Regions from separate parts of the Nocardia glycosmidis genome, predicted to be linked through region 1. Evidence: riboswitches for the same ligand, from Rfam matches in the RefSeq annotation. Region 1 holds a riboswitch; each other region holds the start of a gene.

Region 1 (2,194 bases):
GATACCCACCGAGTCGGGACTGTCGGACCAGATGCGCAGCAGCCGCACGCCCGAGATCGCGGCAAGGCCGTCCCGGAGCCGGTCGGCGAGCCGGTGTTCGTGCGCGGCAAGGGTTTCGGCCTCGATGGCACACAGCGCGTCGCACGCGGCGGCGAGCGCGGCGGCGCCGAGCACGTTCGGCGACCCGGCCTCGTGCCGCTGCGGAGCGGGGGCCCACTCGGCCTCGGTTGTGCTCACCTCCCGAACCGCCCCGCCGCCGGACAGATAGGGCTGCGCCGCATCGAGCCAATCCCGCTTGCCCACCAGCACACCCGCGCCGAAGGGCGCGTACAGCTTGTGACCGGAACAGGCTAGATAGTCGATTCCGGTGTCCCGCAGGCTGATCCGACGATGTGGCGCCAGCTGCGCCGCGTCCACCAAGATCCGGGCGCCGCACTGGTGCGCGATGGTGGCCAGCCGCTCCAGTGGCAGCACCTCCCCGGTGACGTTCGACGCGCCGGTCACCGCGAGCAACGCGGCGGGCTTGCTGCACAACTCGGCGACCAGCCGGCCGACGGTCTCCTCGACCGTGTCGGCCGCCTGCACGACGCGGCGGCCGCGCCTGGTCCACGGCAGGAAGTTGGCGTGGTGCTCGATATCGAGCACTACCGTGTCGCCGGGCACGCAGGACGCGAGCAGGTTCAGCGAGTCGGTGGTGTTGCGCGTGAACACCACCACGTGATCCGGTGCGGCGTCGAGGAACTTGCCTACCGATCCGCGGGCGGCCTCGTAGCACTCCGTGGAGATCCGCGAAGCGTAACCCGCGCCGCGGTGCACGCTCGCGTAGAACGGCAGCAACTGCTGCACGCGGTCGGTAACCTGCGCCAATGCCGGCGCGCTCGCCGCATAGTCGAAATTCGCGTAGCTCGCGGTTCCGCCCTGCACGAGCGGCACCAGCAGTTCGTCGCCCGAGACCCGGGCGAATGCGGCACAGGTGGTATCGACAACACTAGTCATCACGTGAATCCCGTCGGCTCTAGGACCGCGATCGAATGATTCGTCGAGTCCGCGCTTGCCGCGCCCGGTTGGGCGGCGGCCGGGTCGTCACCCGGAGCACCCCACCGCGGAGGAGGGTTGCCGACCAGCAAGCCGGGGCTTAGCGCTGGTACTCATGACCTGACCCGAGATTGGCAGAAGCGCCCCAGCGCTGTCAACTGGGTACCAATCCCAGGCCGGCACATACCGATCGGGACCTGCCCGACGTCCGTGCGTCCGCGCGCAGACTCACGAGCCGGGCCGGCACCCCTGACCTCGCTTTACGAGCACTGTTCGCCATCGAAGCCGGCACGCGGCTGTTGCCCTGAACACATCCGCGCCACCGCTGCCGGCCGGAGCAGGCCCGGCATCTCGTCTCCGACGACGCTACGACCGAACAAATACAGCAAATACGCAGCAGCACCCGGTAACCCGAACGATCGTCCCTGGTGCCCAGGTAACCACAGCGGCCCGCGCTTTTGCGGAAAGCAAAACCAAGCGTTACCTGTTCGCAGCCCGTCGCGCCCCGATTCGCGATGTCACAGCGCACGAGTCGCCGGACGCTCAGCCCTCATCCAGCTAACAACAAGCAGCCGATCTCGAATCCATGGTGTTCACCCCTTGTCGAGCGCAGCGACATTCCCCGTTCGCGCAGCGCCGCTGGGCGCTGCCGAAGCAAACCCAGTACCGTGGACAACTGGCCAATCGCGGCATTTGCCCTTTGGTAACCCCGCCCTTTGGTAACCCGCCCTTTGGTAACCCAACTATGGCGCGACAACGGAAAGTGTGAGGCAGATCGATGGAAGGTTCGGTGGGCACCGTGCTCCGAACAGAGGTCGACGCGCCGCAGCGTCCGTTGTTGCGGGGCGAGCATGCGCCGCAGGCCAGGACGCTGGTCGACATCCTGACCGCTACCGCGCTCGCACATCCCGACGCCCCGGCCATCGACGACGGCCAGGTGGTGCTGACCTACCTGGACTTGGTGGTCGAGGTCGAGCAGACCATGGCCCGCCTCGCCACAGCGGGCGTACGCCCCGGTGACCGGGTCGGGGTGCGGATGCCTTCCGGGACCCGCGGACTCTACGTCACCATTCTCGCGGTCCTCTACAGTGGCGCGGCCTATGTGCCGGTCGACGCCGACGACCCGGACGAGCGGGCCCAGCTGGTCTTCGGCGAAGCC
Region 2 (2,194 bases), on a different contig from region 1:
CGGCCACGGGCCCGGAATGGTCCCGGCCACGGCGGGCGCGAGCCCGAGGGTCGTGTTGTCGAGGCACAACGCCGCCGCGGCCGGATACGCGAACGGCTCGATGCCGAGGCCGCGCAGCGCGTCGAGCGCGGAGTTGTAGATGCTCCACGGGTCACCGGGCGCCGCGGTCTGCGTGGCGCGGTCGGAGAACGCGGGGGCCGGGTCGTCCGGGGCCGCGCCGGCGGCCCCTGGTCCCGCGAGCGCGAGAGCGACCGAGCCGGTCACGACGGCGGACAACAAAGTCAGACTACGCAACGTGATCACGAAACCTCCTCATCGGCGGAACGATCGAGGGGCACAGTACTCCGGCAAACGCACGCAACAGCCGAGATTGCCAACAGCAATTCCACAGCAGTCCAGTTTGCCGGGATCTACGGCACCGGTCGGCCGCCACCGACAAGCTGTACGCCGCGTCCGGCCGCCGCTTCGGCTCCCCCCGGCACGCCGGCGATGATGCGACCGGGGACCGCACCGCTCTCATTCGGCAGCGCACGCCTGGCTACCAGAATTATCCGACGAATCCAGGCCCGACAAGATCTACGCTCACGCTGATTACTTCTCTTGTTCCAGAGTCCAGTTGCTCGGCATCATGATTCGGCTCGACCCCGACATCGGCCGGCGGGGGGTCGGCACCAACCATCCAGAGCGACCGAGAGACCTGGCTCGTCGACGTCGCAGCAACCCCCCGGTCACCGGGTGCGGGTGCTTCCGCCGGGACCGATGGAGGAACCGAAGTGATTATCGAGGACCTGGCATGGCGTGAGCGTGCCATGGACGCAGCCGCGTTCACGCTCAGGCCGGAACCGAGCGCCCGCGAGGTGCGGGCATGACCACGTCCGCCGCACCCGAAACCTCCTCGCTCGGCGATCCGGCCCCGGCCGGCACATCCGAGCCGCATCCCGCTCGAGCAGGTGAGACGCCTGAGGTAGCCAAGAGCCGGCACCCGTGGCGGTGGGTGGTCAGCGCTGTCGCGCTGGTTCTGCTCGCCCAGTTCGTGCACGGTCTGGCCACCAACCCCGGCTGGGATTGGCCGACGTTCGCGCAGTACATCACGGCGAAATCGGTGCTGTCGGCATTGCAAGTGACGTTGGAGCTGACCGTGTGGGGTACCGCGCTGGGATTCCTCCTCGGCACCGCGCTGGCGGTCGCCCGGCTATCGAACAATCCGGTATTGCGGGTGATCTCCTGGGCCTACATCTGGGCGTTCCGGGCCATCCCGCTGATCGTGCAGCTGCTGTTCTGGTTCAACATCGCCTATCTGTACCGGACGCTGTCGATCGGCATCCCGTTCGGCCCGGCGCTGTTCACCTTCGAGGTGAACGGCGTGATCAGCGGCTTCACCGCCGCCGTGATCGGATTGGCCCTGCATCAGGCGGCATATTCCGCCGAAATCATCCGCGCCGGATTCATCTCGGTCGACGCGGGACAGCTGGAGGCCGCCGCCGCACTGGGGATTCCGCGACTGCGGCAGTTCCGCACCGTCGTTTTCCCGCAGGCGATGCGCTCGATCCTGCCGAACGCGACCAACGAGGTGATCAGCCTGTTCAAGGGCACCTCGATCGTGTCGGTGATGGCGATCGCCGAGCTGTTCTACCAGGTCCAGGTGATCTATGGGCGCAATGGGCGGGTTGTGCCGCTGCTGATGGTCGCGACGGTGTGGTACTTCGTGCTCACCACCGTGCTCTCGGTGGCGCAGTATTACATCGAGCGTCACTACGCCAAAGGCGCGCACCGCAATCCGCCGCCTTCGCCGCTGCAGCGCGCGTGGCAGAAGCTGCAGGAAGTCGCCGAGATCGGTTCCACCGCACCACGCGGAGCGACACGATGACCGGCACGCTCGCCGTCGAGGTTCGCGGCGTCCGGAAATCCTACGGGCCGCACCAGGTGTTGCGCGGCATCGATCTGACCGTTCGCTCCGGCGAAGTGGTCACGGTGATCGGTCCATCCGGCTCCGGCAAGTCGACCCTGCTGCGCGTGGTGAACCGCCTGGAATCACTGGACGCGGGAACTGTGCACATCGACGGCGAGCTGATCGGCTACCGCCTGCGCCGTAACCGGTTGCACGCGCTGCCGGACCGGGAAGTGCGCAAGCAGCGCTCCCGGATCGGCTTCGTCTTCCAGCAGTTCAATCTGTTCCCGCACCTGACAGTGCTCG
Region 3 (2,194 bases), on a different contig from region 1:
TTGGAGATGTCGATGACGCGCAATCGGTTCAGCACCTCGAAAGCGCGCTTCTTCGCCTCGTTCTCGGGGGCGTCCAGCTCGAAGGTGACCACGGTGCCGCCCCCGCTCATCTGACCGGTGGCCAGCGCGTGCTGCGGATGCGACTCCAGGAAAGGGTATTTCACCCAGCTGACCGCCTTGTTGTCCTCCAGGAAGCGGGCAACCCGCAGTGCGGAGTCGACCGAATGGCGCACCCGCAGCGGCATGGTTTCCAGACCCTTCAGCAGGGTCCACGCGTTGAACGGGCTCAGCGCCGGACCGGTATGGCGCATCAGCGTTTTCACCGGCCCGTCGATGTAGTCCTGCGCGCCGAGAATCGCTCCGCCGAGTACCCGGCCCTGCCCGTCGATGTGCTTGGTGCCGGAGTAGACCACCACGTCGGCGCCGAGTTCGAAGCCGCTTTGCAGCAACGGTGTGGCGAAGACGTTGTCCAGCACCACTTTCGCGCCCGCGGCATGGGCCAGTTCGCTCACCCTACGGACATCGACCAGGGTCTGCATCGGATTGGCGGGCGTCTCGAAGAACACCGCATTGGTCGGCACCGACAGCGCCTGCTCCCACTGGTCGAGATCCTCGCCGTCGACGAAGACGGTCTCCACGCCCCAGCGCGGCAGGATCTCGTTGCACACCACGAAGCAGGAACCGAATAGGCTGCGCGCGGCGACCAGCCGGTCACCCGCGCCGAGCAATGCGCCCAGCGCGGTGAACACCGCCGACATGCCGCTCGCGGTGGCGAAGCACGCTTCGGCGCCGTCGATCAGCCGGATCCGCTCCTCGAACATGGCGACCGTCGGATTGCCGTAGCGGGAGTAGACGAAATGCTCCGCCTCGCCGGTGAACGCGGCCTCGGCGGCTTCCGCGCTCTCGTAGACGAAGCCGGAGCTCAGGTACAACGCCTCGGAGGTTTCCTCGAAGCCGGAGCGCCGCAGTCCGCCCCGCACACCGAGCGTCGCGGGACCGACACCCTCGGGCAGGGGCTTGTCGAACGCGCCGCCGGTGATCACGACTGCCGCCAGGGCAGTCCGAGGGCGCGCCAGCCGGCGCCGCCGCGATGCCCGAACCCATCGAGCGGACCCTCGAAGCCGTCGAGCACGTTGTAGGAGGTGTGGTAGCCGGCCGCGGTGGCGGCGATCGCCGCGCCGACCGAACGCTGGCCGGAGCGACAGAGGAACACCACCGGCGTGGCGGGATCGTGGTTGTCGAGTGCCTGCCGCAGTTGCTCGACGAAGGCCTCGTTGCGCGCGCCGGCGGAGTCGACCCACTCGATCAGCACGGTAGGCCGATCGATCGAACTCGTGTCGGGGACGCCGACAAACCGCCATTCGGCTTCCGTCCGCACGTCGACGAGAACGGTTTCGGGATTGTCGCGCAACAGTTCCCATGCCTGCTGGGGGGTGATGTCACCGGCGTAATTGCTCATCTGCTCCTCCTGCGAATCCGCACTTGCCGCGCCCGCGTCTTCGAGCACGGCCCGGTCGTCACCCGGAGCACCCCACCGCGGAGGAGGGTTGCCGACCAGTAATGCCGGGGCTTGACACTGGTTCTCATGACCTTCGACTGAGATTGCACCGAGCCGGGTCACCGTGTCAAACGGTGGCTCACACTGCGCGAACGCTCAGGTGCAGACCAACCACTTGGCGCCGGATCTGGTGAGGTTCCACGTCTTGGTCGTCTCCGTGCCGTCTGTCACCGTGGTCACGGTGGCCTTGCCTTTGTCGCCGTCGACGATCGGGGGATCGATTTTCCTGATCTCGACTGACTTTCCGGCGCCGGACTGCCCGGCCAGCGGCGAACGGGCGGCGTCGAAGCCCTGGCATCCGGTACCGGGCGCCGGCACCGTCTCGGTGCCATTGGCGCCCTCGACGAAGTTGCGGACGGCCGCGGCGATGCGGTCGGAATCTGTGACATTTTTCTCAGCAGGCGACAGGACTCCGCCGAGCACGATCGCGCCGAGCACGATCGCCGCGATCACCGCGGCCGCGATGAACGGGATCGCGGAAGGCTGGTCGGTCTGATCGACCTGGATGATGTCGTCGTCGTCCGCGGTCGGCCGCTGCTCGGTCATGGCTCGATGATCCCTGGTCGGCGGGGTTATCGGGCGCTCGGCCCCACCGGAAAGGGGGGAGTCGCCGCCGGGACCCCAACAGCCGCTTCA
Region 4 (2,194 bases), on a different contig from region 1:
CGGTAGGTCAGGTGCGCGATCCGCCGGGCGATGGCCATACCCGCCAGCGGGGCGCGGCCGCTGTCGTGATAATCGCCACCCTGCCAGTCGGGGTCGGCCTTGATCGCCGCGATCTGTGTGGTCTGGGTGCCGATCTGGTCGGCAGTGGCGCGGGCGCCGACCGCGAGCACCAGCGCGGCGGCGACCCGATCCGGCGCGCCTACCATCCACTCCAGCACGCGCATGCCGCCCATCGACCCGCCGACGACGGCGGCGAGCCGGTCGATGCCGAGCCGGTCGAGCAGCATCGCTTCCGCGGTCACCTGATCGCGGATCGAGATTTCCGGAAACCGTGTGCCCCAAGGCTTTCCGTCCGGAGCGGGGCTGGACGGCCCGGTGCTGCCTTTACAGCCGCCGAGCACGTTGGTCGCGATCACGCACCATTCGTCGGTGTCCAGCGGCGCGCCCGGCCCGACCATGCCGTCCCACCAACCGGGCAGGGGATGGATGTCGTCCGGCCTGCCGACGACGTGCGAGTCACCGGTGAGTGCGTGTTCGACCAGCACGACATTGTCCAGTTCCGGGGAGAGTTCCCCCCAGCGCTGCACTCCGAGACGTACGTCCGCAACGACTGCGCCGCTCTCCAACCGGACGTCCCCGATGGGGATGATGCCGAACTCCCCATCCGGGGGCGGCAGGGTGACACTGGGCGTGCGAGCGCTCGATTCGATGTCCACGGTCACGTCGCAGCCGCCGCGAAACCGGCGCGCACATTCTCGCCGTCCAGCGCGAGGGGGGCCGATCGGGGAATGCTCGCGCAGGTCGGCTCCTCCAGCATGAGCCGGCGACGTGTCATCGACGCAGGGTGAATCACGACAGAACGCACATCGCCGATGGTAGCGACGTGGTCGGAGCGGGACGGCTGGCCGGCGAATGCCCTACCGGCCAATTGCTGCCCGCGCGGGGACCACACGGCCGAACACCGGCTCGCGCTTTTCGGCGTGCCGGTGCTGTCGAATCCCACCTGGACCTGCGCAGTGTCGAAGGGCCACTGTGCCGGTTCGTCTTCGGCCGCGGCCGCGGACGATTCACTCATGGTTTGCTCCAAATGAAGGTATGCGCCGGTACAGCAGGGGCTAACGGTGTGACGAACAACACATACCGGCTTACCTCCTGATGCGCGCTTGCCCCCGGCTCCCGGGAGCCCGGTCATCACCCGGAGCACCCCGCCGCTGCTGGAGGGTTGCCGACCAGCGAGCCGGGGCTTGACGCTGGTACTCATGACCTGTCCGGAATCATAACCGGCGGCCGTCAGCGGCCGAAATTCCGCATGGAACTCACTGGTCAGCGCCGGTAGGCGCGGTCGCGCACTGCGCGCATCCCGCGGGGTGCGCGATGCTGTCGGCGACCTTCGCCGAACTGGGTGAGCGGGCCGGCGCTTGGGGTCCGATCGGTAACTGACGTGTGCGTCTCACTCCGGGGGCTGCCTGCGGTGCGCGGTCTTCGGCAGCAGTACGCTTGTCTTGCTTGCACCACGGTCTCGCGGACAATGCGGGACCATATACGTTGTCTGTTGGAACAGCTGGGGTCCGCTCACAAGCGTGTTCGCCTGGCCGTGCAATGAGGGCACCATCCTAGGAGGACACGAAGATCCATGTCCAAGATCAAGGTTGAAGGCACCGTCGTAGAACTCGACGGCGACGAGATGACCCGGATCATCTGGCAGTTCATCAAGGACAAACTGATCCACCCGTATCTCGATCTGAACCTGGCGTACTACGACCTGGGCATCGAGTACCGGGACAAGACCGACGACCAGGTCACCGTCGACGCCGCGAACGCCATCAAGAAGCACGGCGTCGGCGTGAAGTGCGCCACCATCACCCCGGACGAGGCGCGGGTCGAGGAATTCGGCCTGAAGAAGATGTGGCGCTCGCCCAACGGCACCATCCGTAACATCCTGGGTGGCACCATCTTCCGCGCCCCGATCATCATCTCGAACGTCCCGCGGCTGGTGCCGGGCTGGACCAAGCCGATCATCATCGGCCGCCATGCCTTCGGCGACCAGTACCGCGCCACCGACTTCAAGGTTTTCCAGGGCGGCACCGTCACCCTCACCTTCACCCCGGAAGACGGCAGTGAGCCGATCGTGCACGAGGTCGTGAAGATGCCCGAGGACGGCGGCGTGGTCATGGGCATGTACAACTTCCGCAAG

The links. A riboswitch is a leader RNA that binds a small molecule or an ion and turns the genes downstream of it on or off. The one in region 1 is predicted to bind S-adenosylmethionine.
Region 2: it holds a riboswitch for S-adenosylmethionine, as region 1 does, so the genes downstream of both, ACT86A_RS21535 (amino acid ABC transporter permease) here and ACT86A_RS19915 (aminotransferase class V-fold PLP-dependent enzyme) in region 1, are expected to answer to the same signal.
Region 3: it holds a riboswitch for S-adenosylmethionine, as region 1 does, so the genes downstream of both, ACT86A_RS04065 (rhodanese-like domain-containing protein) here and ACT86A_RS19915 (aminotransferase class V-fold PLP-dependent enzyme) in region 1, are expected to answer to the same signal.
Region 4: it holds a riboswitch for S-adenosylmethionine, as region 1 does, so the genes downstream of both, ACT86A_RS05450 (hypothetical protein) here and ACT86A_RS19915 (aminotransferase class V-fold PLP-dependent enzyme) in region 1, are expected to answer to the same signal.

Annotation. Positions count from the first base shown of each region.
Region 1 is NZ_JBQWRH010000015.1:170,099-172,292, forward strand. Features, by position in the region: gene ACT86A_RS19915 (aminotransferase class V-fold PLP-dependent enzyme) at 1-996, opposite strand, end outside; SAM riboswitch class IV at 1,043-1,156, opposite strand; gene ACT86A_RS19920 (Pls/PosA family non-ribosomal peptide synthetase) at 1,814-2,194, shown strand, end outside.
Region 2 is NZ_JBQWRH010000018.1:30,127-32,320, forward strand. Features, by position in the region: gene ACT86A_RS21530 (hypothetical protein) at 1-303, opposite strand, end outside; SAM riboswitch class I at 673-766, shown strand; gene ACT86A_RS21535 (amino acid ABC transporter permease) at 866-1,867, shown strand; gene ACT86A_RS21540 (amino acid ABC transporter ATP-binding protein) at 1,864-2,194, shown strand, end outside.
Region 3 is NZ_JBQWRH010000002.1:344,249-346,442, reverse strand. Features, by position in the region: gene ACT86A_RS04070 (O-succinylhomoserine sulfhydrylase) at 1-1,043, opposite strand, end outside; gene ACT86A_RS04065 (rhodanese-like domain-containing protein) at 1,040-1,459, opposite strand; SAM riboswitch class IV at 1,474-1,591, opposite strand; gene ACT86A_RS04060 (Rv0361 family membrane protein) at 1,655-2,104, opposite strand.
Region 4 is NZ_JBQWRH010000003.1:306,587-308,780, forward strand. Features, by position in the region: gene metX (homoserine O-acetyltransferase MetX) at 1-722, opposite strand, end outside; gene ACT86A_RS05450 (hypothetical protein) at 719-1,075, opposite strand; SAM riboswitch class IV at 1,155-1,265, opposite strand; gene ACT86A_RS05455 (NADP-dependent isocitrate dehydrogenase) at 1,634-2,194, shown strand, end outside.